2 regions of the Sphaerisporangium sp. NPDC005289 genome follow, and region 1 is predicted to be linked to the other one. Evidence: riboswitches for the same ligand, from Rfam matches in the RefSeq annotation. Region 1 holds a riboswitch; the other holds the start of a gene.
The links. Region 1 has a riboswitch for S-adenosylmethionine ahead of ABZT47_RS20880 (aminotransferase class V-fold PLP-dependent enzyme). Riboswitches for the same ligand answer to the same signal wherever they lie in the genome.
Positions count from the first base shown of each region.

Region 1 (4,371 bases):
TCGTCCTCCACGTCCTGCAGATGCTGGACCAGGACACGCCGCGGCGCGACTTCTTCCTGGCGGGCGGCTCGCTGCTCGCCTGCGTGATCCTCATCTGCGCGGCCCTGTACCTGGAGCACTGCTGCAAGGTGCCGAAGCAGCCCGGCGAGGACACCCGAGCCTGATCAGGAGCCCGCTGCGAAGCGGCGCCCTCCGTCCGGAACGGATCCAGACGCCCGCGACCGGGCCGGGACGCACGAGGCGGGGCCGGACGCACGAGGCGGGGCCCGGCCTGCGGCCGGGCCCCGCCTCGCACGGAGCCACCCCTGAATCCCTGTCCCTTAACGCACCCTCCTTCTGCGCAGAGGGAGGCCCGTTAAACCACCCGGCCGGAAACCCGCGTCGAATGCGCAGGTCAGCGCCGTGATTTCTACTTGTCGATGTCGCCGACGACGAAGAACATCGAGCCGAGGATGGCCACCATGTCGGCGATCAGTTGCCCGGGCAGCATCTCCCTGAGCACCTGGACGTTGTTGTAGGACGCGCTGCGCAGCTTGAGCCGCCACGGGGTCTTCTCGCCCCGCGAGACCAGGTAGTAGCCGTTGAGGCCGAGGGGGTTCTCGGTCCAGGCGTAGGTGTGCCCCTCGGGCACCTTGAGCACCTTGGGCAGCCGCTGGTTGACCGGGCCCGGCGGCAGCGAGCGCAGCCGCTCCACACAGGCGTCGGCCAGGTCGAGCGAGGCCTTCACCTGGTCGAGCAGCACCTCGAACCGGGCGTGGCAGTCGCCGGCCGTGCGGGTGACGACCTTGACCGGCAGCTCGCCGTAGGCCAGGTACGGCTCGTCGCGGCGCAGGTCGAGGTCGACCCCCGACGCGCGCGCGATGGGGCCGCTGACGCCGTACTGCATGATCGTCTCGCGGTCGAGCACCCCGACGCCGCGCGTGCGCGCGATGAAGATCTCGTTGCCGTGGATGAGGCGCTCGATGTCGGGCAGCCGCCCGCGCACCTCGGCGACCGCCCGCCTCACGCGGTCCAGCCAGCCGTACGGCAGGTCCTCCTTCAGGCCGCCGACCCGGTTGAACATGTAGTGCATGCGCCCGCCGGAGATCTCCTCCATGACCGCCTGCAACGTCTCGCGCTCGCGGAAGGCGTAGAACACCGGCGTGATCGCGCCGAGCTCCAGCGGATAGGAGCCGAGGAACATCAGGTGGTTGAGCACGCGGTTCAGCTCGGCGAGCAGCGTGCGGGCCCACACCGCCCGCACCGGGACCTCCATGCCCAGCATGCGCTCGACCGCGAGCACCACGCCGAGCTCGTTGGCGAACGCCGAGAGCCAGTCGTGCCGGTTGGCCAGCACGATGATCTGCCGGTAGTCGCGCACCTCGAAGAGCTTCTCGGCGCCCCGGTGCATGTATCCGATGATCGGCTCGGCGGAGGCGATGCGCTCGCCGTCCACGGTCAGCCGCAGGCGCAGGACGCCGTGGGTCGAGGGGTGCTGGGGCCCGATGTTGAGGATCATGTCCTCGGTGGCGAGCTCCTTGGCGCCGGTCCCGACCGCGACGACCCGCTCGACGCCCGTGGCGGCGCCGCCGGCTCCGGGACCTCCGCGGGTTCCGCGAGGTTCGGTCATGAACCCCATGCTGTCACGTCAGCGGCGGGAGACAAGATCTGAGAGGGCGGCGACCAGGCGAAGCACGTGCTCCTCGGTCGTGCCGATGCCGATGGACGCCCGGACGGCGCCGGTGGTGCCGTCCGCGCAGTCACCGTCGGCGGAGCGGCCCACGGCGTCCAGCAGGTGCCGGACGAAGGGGTGGGCGCAGAACTTCCCGTCGCGCACGCCGATGCCGTACTCCGCGGACAGCGCCTCGGCGACCTCGCGCGCCGTCCAGCCGTCCACGACGAAGGAGACGATGCCGACGCGCGGGTGGCCGGGCCCCCACAGCGACAGCTCGTGGACGCCGTCGATGGCGGCGATGCCGTCGCGCAGCAGCGTGAGAAGGCGTTCCTCCTGCTTGACCAGGGGCGTCCAGCCGGTGGCCGACAGAGCGTCGCAGGCGGCGGCCAGCGCGATGGCGCCCAGGACGTTCGGCGTGCCGGCCTCGTGCCGCTGCTCGGGGTCGGCGCTCCACTCGGTGGACAGCGGCGCGCCCTGGCCCGCGCCTCCGGTGACGGCCTTGGAGGCGCCGCCGCCCCGCAGGTACGGTTCGGCCTCGGCGAGCCAGTCGGCCCGTCCCACCAGGGCGCCGGCGCCGAAGGGCGCGTACAGCTTGTGCCCGGAGAAGCTCACGTAGTCAAGGTCGAGCGCGGTCAGGTTGAGCCGGCGGTGCGGGACGAGCTGGGCGGCGTCCACCAGGATGCGCGCGCCGTGCCGGTGGGCGATGTGCGCGAGCGCCGCGATCGGCCACAGCTCGCCGGTGACGTTGGAGGCCGCGGTGACCACCAGCAGCGCGGGCCCGTCGATGGCCGCGAGGGCCTCGTCGGCCGCGCGCACGGCCTCGCCGGCGAAGGCGGGCGGCGCGAGCCGCACGGCGTCGGGCCAGGGGAGCAGCGAGGCGTGGTGCTCGGTCTCGAAGACCACGACGGTGGTGCCGCCGGGCAGGCAGCGGGCCAGCAGGTTCGAGGCGTCCGTGGTGTTGCGGGTGAACACCACGGCGTCCCCGGGGCGGGCGCCGACGAAGGCGCGCACCGTGTGGCGGGCCTGCTCGTAGCGGGCGGTGGTCAGCTGGGAGGCGTACCCGGCGCCCCGGTGCACGCTGGAGTAGGCCGGAAGCGCGGCGGCGACGGCGGCGCTCACCGGCGCCAGACACGGCGCGCTGGCCGCGTAGTCCAGGTTGGCGTACGGCAGCAGGCGCCCGCCCTTGACCGGCACCTCCAGGTCGGCGCCGAGCACGGCGGGCGCGTCCGGACGCGCGCTCGCCCCGGGGACCAGTGAGGACGTGCCGGGGACCGAGGAGAAAGCATCGGCGGCCGGCGAGAACGTGCCGGAGGTCGGAGACAACGTGCCGGAGGGCAGTGGGGACGTGCCGGAGGGCAGTGGGGACGTGCCGGGGGGCGGCGGGGTGGTGTCGTGAACGGCGGGGGAGGAGCTCTGCAGGATGGTGAGAGCGGTCAACGCCGGCCTCCTAAGGTCATGGGACCCGGTCACGGCGTTGGTGTGACGGAGCCCGCGCTTGCCCGGCACACCTCGTGCCGGACCTGGTCCTCACCCGGGGCACCCCGCCGCGAGCGCGAGGGTTGCCGGCCAGCGAGCCGGGGCTTGACGCTGGCACTCATGACCTACCGGGACTATAACCCGGCTCCCCCGCCTGTCCGCAACCTCATGAGGCAGGGGTGACACGTTTCACGAATCGCGAACTTTGACCGTCCTTCGCGCGTTGACAGGGGACGGGCTCCCCGGGACGGGGGCCGTGACGTGACCGACGCCCGGCCCGAGGAGGCGCGATGGACTGGCTGCTCAATCCGGAGATATGGATCGGGTTCCTGACCCTCGTCGCCCTGGAGATCGTCCTGGGCATCGACAACATCATCTTCATCTCCATCCTGGCGGGGAAGCTGCCGCCGGAGCGCCGTGACCTGGCCCGCAAGGTCGGCCTGGGGCTGGCGATGGTGAGCCGGCTGGCGCTGCTGCTCGCGCTGTCGTGGGTCGTGCGGCTGACCGAGCCGCTGTTCGCGGTGTTCGGGCACGACATATCCGGGCGCGATCTGATCCTGATCCTGGGCGGGCTGTTCCTGCTCGGCAAGAGCGCCTTCGAGATCGGCGACAGCCTGGAGGGCGCCTCGGGCCACTCCGGCGGCCGGGTGGCGGCCTCGTTCACCTCGGTGATCATCCAGATCATGCTGCTGGACGTGGTCTTCTCGCTGGACTCGGTGATCACGGCCGTGGGCATGGTCGACGAGATCGGCGTCATGGTCGCCGCGGTGATCGTGTCGGTGGTGATCATGCTGTTCGCGTCCGGCCCGATCAGCGCGTTCGTGGAGAAGTACCCGAGCATCAAGATGCTGGCGCTGTCGTTCCTGCTGCTCATCGGGGTCGTGCTGATCGCCGAGGGCTTCGATCAGCACATCTCCAAGGGTTACATCTACTTCGCGATGGCGTTCTCGCTGGTGGTCGAGCTGCTCAACATCCGTGCGCGCAAGAAGGCGGGCGCCCAGCGGCCGGTGGAGCTGCACGAGCGCTACGGGGAGACCGGCGCGCCCGGCGCCGCCCCGGCGCCGCCCGCCGAAGCCCGCTGACCCCGGCGGCGCTCCGTGCGGCTCGAGGGCTGTTCCGGGCGGTGCGCCGGCCACTCCCTTGGCCGGTGGCGATGCTCATCCCTGGATGGCCAGGTGAGACGTGGCGGGATATCCCGATTACCATGACGTCGTGCGCTTCGACCCGTGGAATCCGGCCTT
Region 1 is NZ_JBEXGS010000011.1:173,081-177,451, forward strand. It holds gene ABZT47_RS20870 (DUF3180 domain-containing protein) at 1-164, shown strand, start outside; gene ABZT47_RS20875 (NADH-quinone oxidoreductase subunit D) at 410-1,498, opposite strand; gene ABZT47_RS20880 (aminotransferase class V-fold PLP-dependent enzyme) at 1,628-2,908, opposite strand; SAM riboswitch class IV at 3,141-3,256, opposite strand; gene ABZT47_RS20885 (TerC family protein) at 3,421-4,212, shown strand; gene ABZT47_RS20890 (cytochrome P450) at 4,343-4,371, shown strand, end outside.

Region 2 (4,371 bases), on a different contig from region 1:
GAACGCCGAGGCCCAGCGCGCGGTCAGGAAGCCGGCCTGGTCGGCGCCGAGGATGCCGGTCAGCAGCTCGGCCGCGATGTCGTCGGGCAGCAGCGAGAAGTACTCCGGCGGCGCCCACGGGGTGTGCGAGAAGTGGGAGATGCGCAGGTCGGGGCGCTCCACCCGCAGCATCGCCGGAGCGAGCGTCAGGTGGTAGTCCTGGATCATCGCCCGGGCTCCGTGCGCGGCCTCCTCGGCCAGCGCCAGTGCGAACGCGGCGTTGTAGTCCTGGTAGGACTCCCACTCCCGGCGGAAGCGCATGTCGAACTGCGGCGAGTTGGGCGTGTCATACAGCAGGTGGTTGACGAACCACAACGTGGAGTTGGCCACCGCGTTATAGGCCCGGTGGAACGTCGCGGGCGGTATGTCCAGCATGCGCACCGGGCCGGTGTCGTAGCCGGCCTGGTCCAGGCGCCCGCCCGACGCCAGCCGCACGGCGCTGCGGTCGCCGTCGGACAGCGCGGCGCACACCCACAGCACCTCGGCGTCCTTGGCCACCTCGGACAGGCCGGAGACCATGCCGCCCCCACCGCGGCGCATCGTCAGCGTGCCGTCATCGGCGAGCGTGAACGACACGGGCCCCCTGTTGGAGGCCAGCAGAACTGTGTTCATCCGCCCATCACCACTCCTCGTCCGCCCTGCGGCGGTCGTCCCTCGCCGGTTCATCTCCGCTGTGACGCGCACCTGGCCGCAGATTAATTGAATTTAACGCTCCCAATAAGATGGGTTGGCGGTCAGGTCAGGGCTGGCCGCAGGCGGTCGAGAGGAGCTCCGGCATGGCGCTTGACGAGACGACCGAGGATCTGGCCCGCGCGGCCGCCGCGGGCGACCACCGTTCGCTGGGCGAGCTCCTGCGCCGCATCGAGGCCGACGTGCTGCGCCACTGCTCGCGGCTGCTGCCGTACCACCAGGACGCCGAGGAGGCCTGCCAGGACACCCTGCTGGCCGTGGCGCGCAACATCGGGCGGTTCGAGGGGCGGGCCCGCTTCTCCACCTGGCTGCACATCGTGACGACCAACTGCGCCCGCACGACCTACCGCACCCTCAAGCGCCGTGCGGCCGAGCAGACGGCCGATGAACTGCCCGAGCTGCGGGCCGACCCGCGCAGGGTCAGCGTCATCGCCGGGTCGCGGCTCGACCTGCTCGACGCGATGGAGTCCCTGGAGGCCGACAAGCCCGAGCTGGCCCAGGCCCTGGTGCTGCGCGACATCTGCCAGCTCGACTACAACGAGGTCGCCGAGCAGCTCGGCATCCCGCTGGGCACGGCCAAGTCGCGCATCCACCAGGCGCGCAAGTACGTCCAGGCGGCGCTCGGCGACGCCTACGGCCGGCCCTTCGCCTAGCGGCCCGCGCGGTGCGTCACGCGCCCTCTTCCTGCCTGCTCTGTTCCGGGACGGAGCTTCTCGCAACGCTTCTCGCAACGTGCTCACCTGCGGCTTCGGTTTCTTCCATCGTGCTCTCACGTCTCGGAGAATGAGACGGACGGCCGTCCGCGCCGGTGGGCGAGGTACAGTTCTTAAGGCCTGCTTGTGATATGAGCGGGACCACAACTTCATATTGCTCATCCAGAGGGGTGGAGGGACCGGCCCTGCGAAGCCCCGGCAACCCTCCCGGCTGTGGTCATCCGCGTCTGCCGAACGACGCGGCACTCAAAGACCAGTGAGACCGGCCGGGACAGGTGCCAATTCCGGCCCGTGACCAAGGTGGTCCGGGCGAAGATGAGGGAAAGGCCTCGCTTCATGGCGCTCGCAACAGCTGAGACAACGACCACGCTCGACTTCGGTCCCGCCGTCGCTCTCTCGTGCCGCGAATGCGGCACCAGGTTCGACCTGGGACCGATCTTCGCCTGTGCCGAGTGTTTCGGGCCACTCGAAGTGGCCTACACCTGGAGCTCTCCCGGCGAGACCGGGGCGGCGGTGACCCGCGAGCAGATCGCCTCGGGTCCGAGCAACATCTGGCGCTACCGCGGGCTGCTGCCGGTGCCCGCCGACGTCGCCTCCCGGCCCAACCTGGCCCCCGGCTGGACCAAGCTGGTCAAGGCCGACAACCTGGCTCGCGAACTGGGCCTGCGCAGCCTGCATGTCAAGGACGACTCCGGCAACCCGACCCACTCGTTCAAGGACCGGGTCGTCGCCATCGCGCTGGAGGCCGCGCGCAACTTCGGCTTCCACACCCTGTCGTGCTCCTCCACGGGCAACCTCGCGGGCGCGGTGACAGCAGCGGCGGCGCGCGCGGGGCTGGACGCCTGCGTGTTCATCCCGTCCGACCTCGAAGAGGCCAAGATCGTCATGGCCTCGGTGTACGGCGGCCGGCTGGTGGGCATCGAGGGCACCTACGACGACGTCAACCGGTTCTGCTCCGAGCTCATCGGCGACCCGCTGGGCGACAAGTGGGGCTTCGTCAACGTGAACCTCCGGCCGTACTACGCCGAGGGCTCCAGGACGCTGGCCTTCGAGATCGCCGAGCAGCTCGGCTGGCGCCTGCCCGAGCAGATCGTCATCCCGGTGGCCTCCGGCTCCCAGCTCACCAAGATCGACAAGGGGTTCCGGGAGCTGATCAAGCTCGGCCTGGTCGAGGACCGCCCCTACAAGGTCTTCGGCGCGCAGGCCGAGGGCTGTTCGCCGGTGTCGGCGGCCTTCAAGGCGGGCCACGACATCGTGCGTCCCGTCAAGCCCGACACCATCGCCAAGTCGCTCGCCATCGGCAACCCGGCCGACGGCCCGTACGTGCTCGACATCGCCCGTCGCAGCGGCGGCGCGGTGGAGGACGTCACCGACGCCGAGGTGGTGGACGCCATCCGGCTGCTGGCGCGCACCGAGGGCATCTTCGCCGAGACCGCCGGCGGCGTGACCGTCGGCGTGCTGCGCAAACTCGTCTCCAACGGCCTGCTCGACCCCGAGGCCGAGACGGTGGTGCTCAACACCGGGGACGGCCTCAAGACGCTCGACGCGGTCTCCGCCGAGGCGAGGCCCACCGCGGTCATCCGTCCTTCGCTCGACGCATTTCGTACGGCTGTCGCCGACCACTCCTGAAAGGGCCTGATAAATGAGCGTTTCTGTGCGGATTCCGACGATTCTTCGCACCTACACCGACGGTGCGTCGGAGGTGAGCAGTGACGGGGCGACCCTGCGCGAGGTGCTCCAGAAGCTCGACGCCGACTTCCCGGGAATCGGGGCCCGTATTCTGGACGAAACGGGCAAGATCCGCCGTTTTGTCAACGTGTATGTCGGAGAAGAGGACGTCCGATTCGTGGACGGTCTCGACACCGCAACCCCCGACGGAACCAACATCTCGGTGATCCCCGCCGTCGCCGGGGGCTGACCTCCGCGCCCTTCCGGCCTTTGTGAGGCGTGCTCAAGTCTCAATGGCCCCATGAGTCACATCACGCCCATGCGTCCTAGCTGGACGCATGGGCGTCGCCATGTCCGTAAGGGGGGCCCGGTAGCGGGACGACTATCATAATAGAAGTGATTACCGGGTCCTCCGTTAGTGTAATTGTCAACTAACTAAACGCGAGCGGGAAATAGCCGAGTGCCGCTGAGAGCGAACGTCAAGTAGTAGTTTCCCGATTGACTCTGTTGCTTCAACCCTTGCCACAGGTATGGTCGAGAACGATCGACGTAGCCGAGGAGTTCGCATGCGTCTCGGCTCCGAAGGTCACGGACCTCGCGGAGGAGTGGGCGGGGTCCGGAGCCCAGCAAGAGGAGTCGGAAAGTGGCGCAGGGCACCGTCAAATGGTTTAACGCGGACAAGGGCTACGGCTTCATCGCGGTAGACGGTGGTAAGGACGTGTTTGTCCACTACTCAGCGATCCTGTCCGAGGGATACCGGTCCCTAGAGCAGGGTCAGCGGGTGGAGTTCGAGATCACGCAGGGGCAGAAGGGCCCGCAGGCGGAGTCCGTTCGCACTGTGTGACGTGGCCGGCGTCGCCCGGCCAGACGAAGATCCACTAGTCTCTCCCCGTCAGTAGCGCTGGAAGGTTCGGTCTGTCATGCACCAAGACGGGCCGGGCCTTCCTTCATGTCAGCCTGCGGGGTCGTACCGCCTACCCTGTGGGGGCGGGCCCAATATTCGGCATACGGTCGGAGAAATCCTTGTGCCGCCCAGGTCATAGGGGTTGTCGCTTGCACTCGACCGGGTAGAGTGCTAAACAGTTCGTTGGCACTCTCCTGTCGAGAGTGACAAACCTGGATCGAGGCGATGGGGCCTGGCGATCCACGGCGACAGGTGCCGTGGAGGCGCGGGTTTCATGCCGTCGCGGGCGTCGGCTCGATCCGCTGCAAGCCACCCTGTATCTGGGAGGTCTAGCCGTATGGCAGCCAAGATGATCGC
Region 2 is NZ_JBEXGS010000013.1:24,940-29,310, forward strand. It holds gene ABZT47_RS22705 (trehalose-6-phosphate synthase) at 1-651, opposite strand, end outside; gene ABZT47_RS22710 (sigma-70 family RNA polymerase sigma factor) at 816-1,382, shown strand; SAM riboswitch class I at 1,598-1,764, shown strand; gene thrC (threonine synthase) at 1,779-3,071, shown strand; gene ABZT47_RS22720 (MoaD/ThiS family protein) at 3,085-3,360, shown strand; gene ABZT47_RS22725 (cold-shock protein) at 3,754-3,954, shown strand; gene groL (chaperonin GroEL) at 4,352-4,371, shown strand, end outside.
Region 2: linked by a shared signal. The riboswitch ahead of thrC (threonine synthase) and the one ahead of ABZT47_RS20880 (aminotransferase class V-fold PLP-dependent enzyme) in region 1 are both predicted to bind S-adenosylmethionine.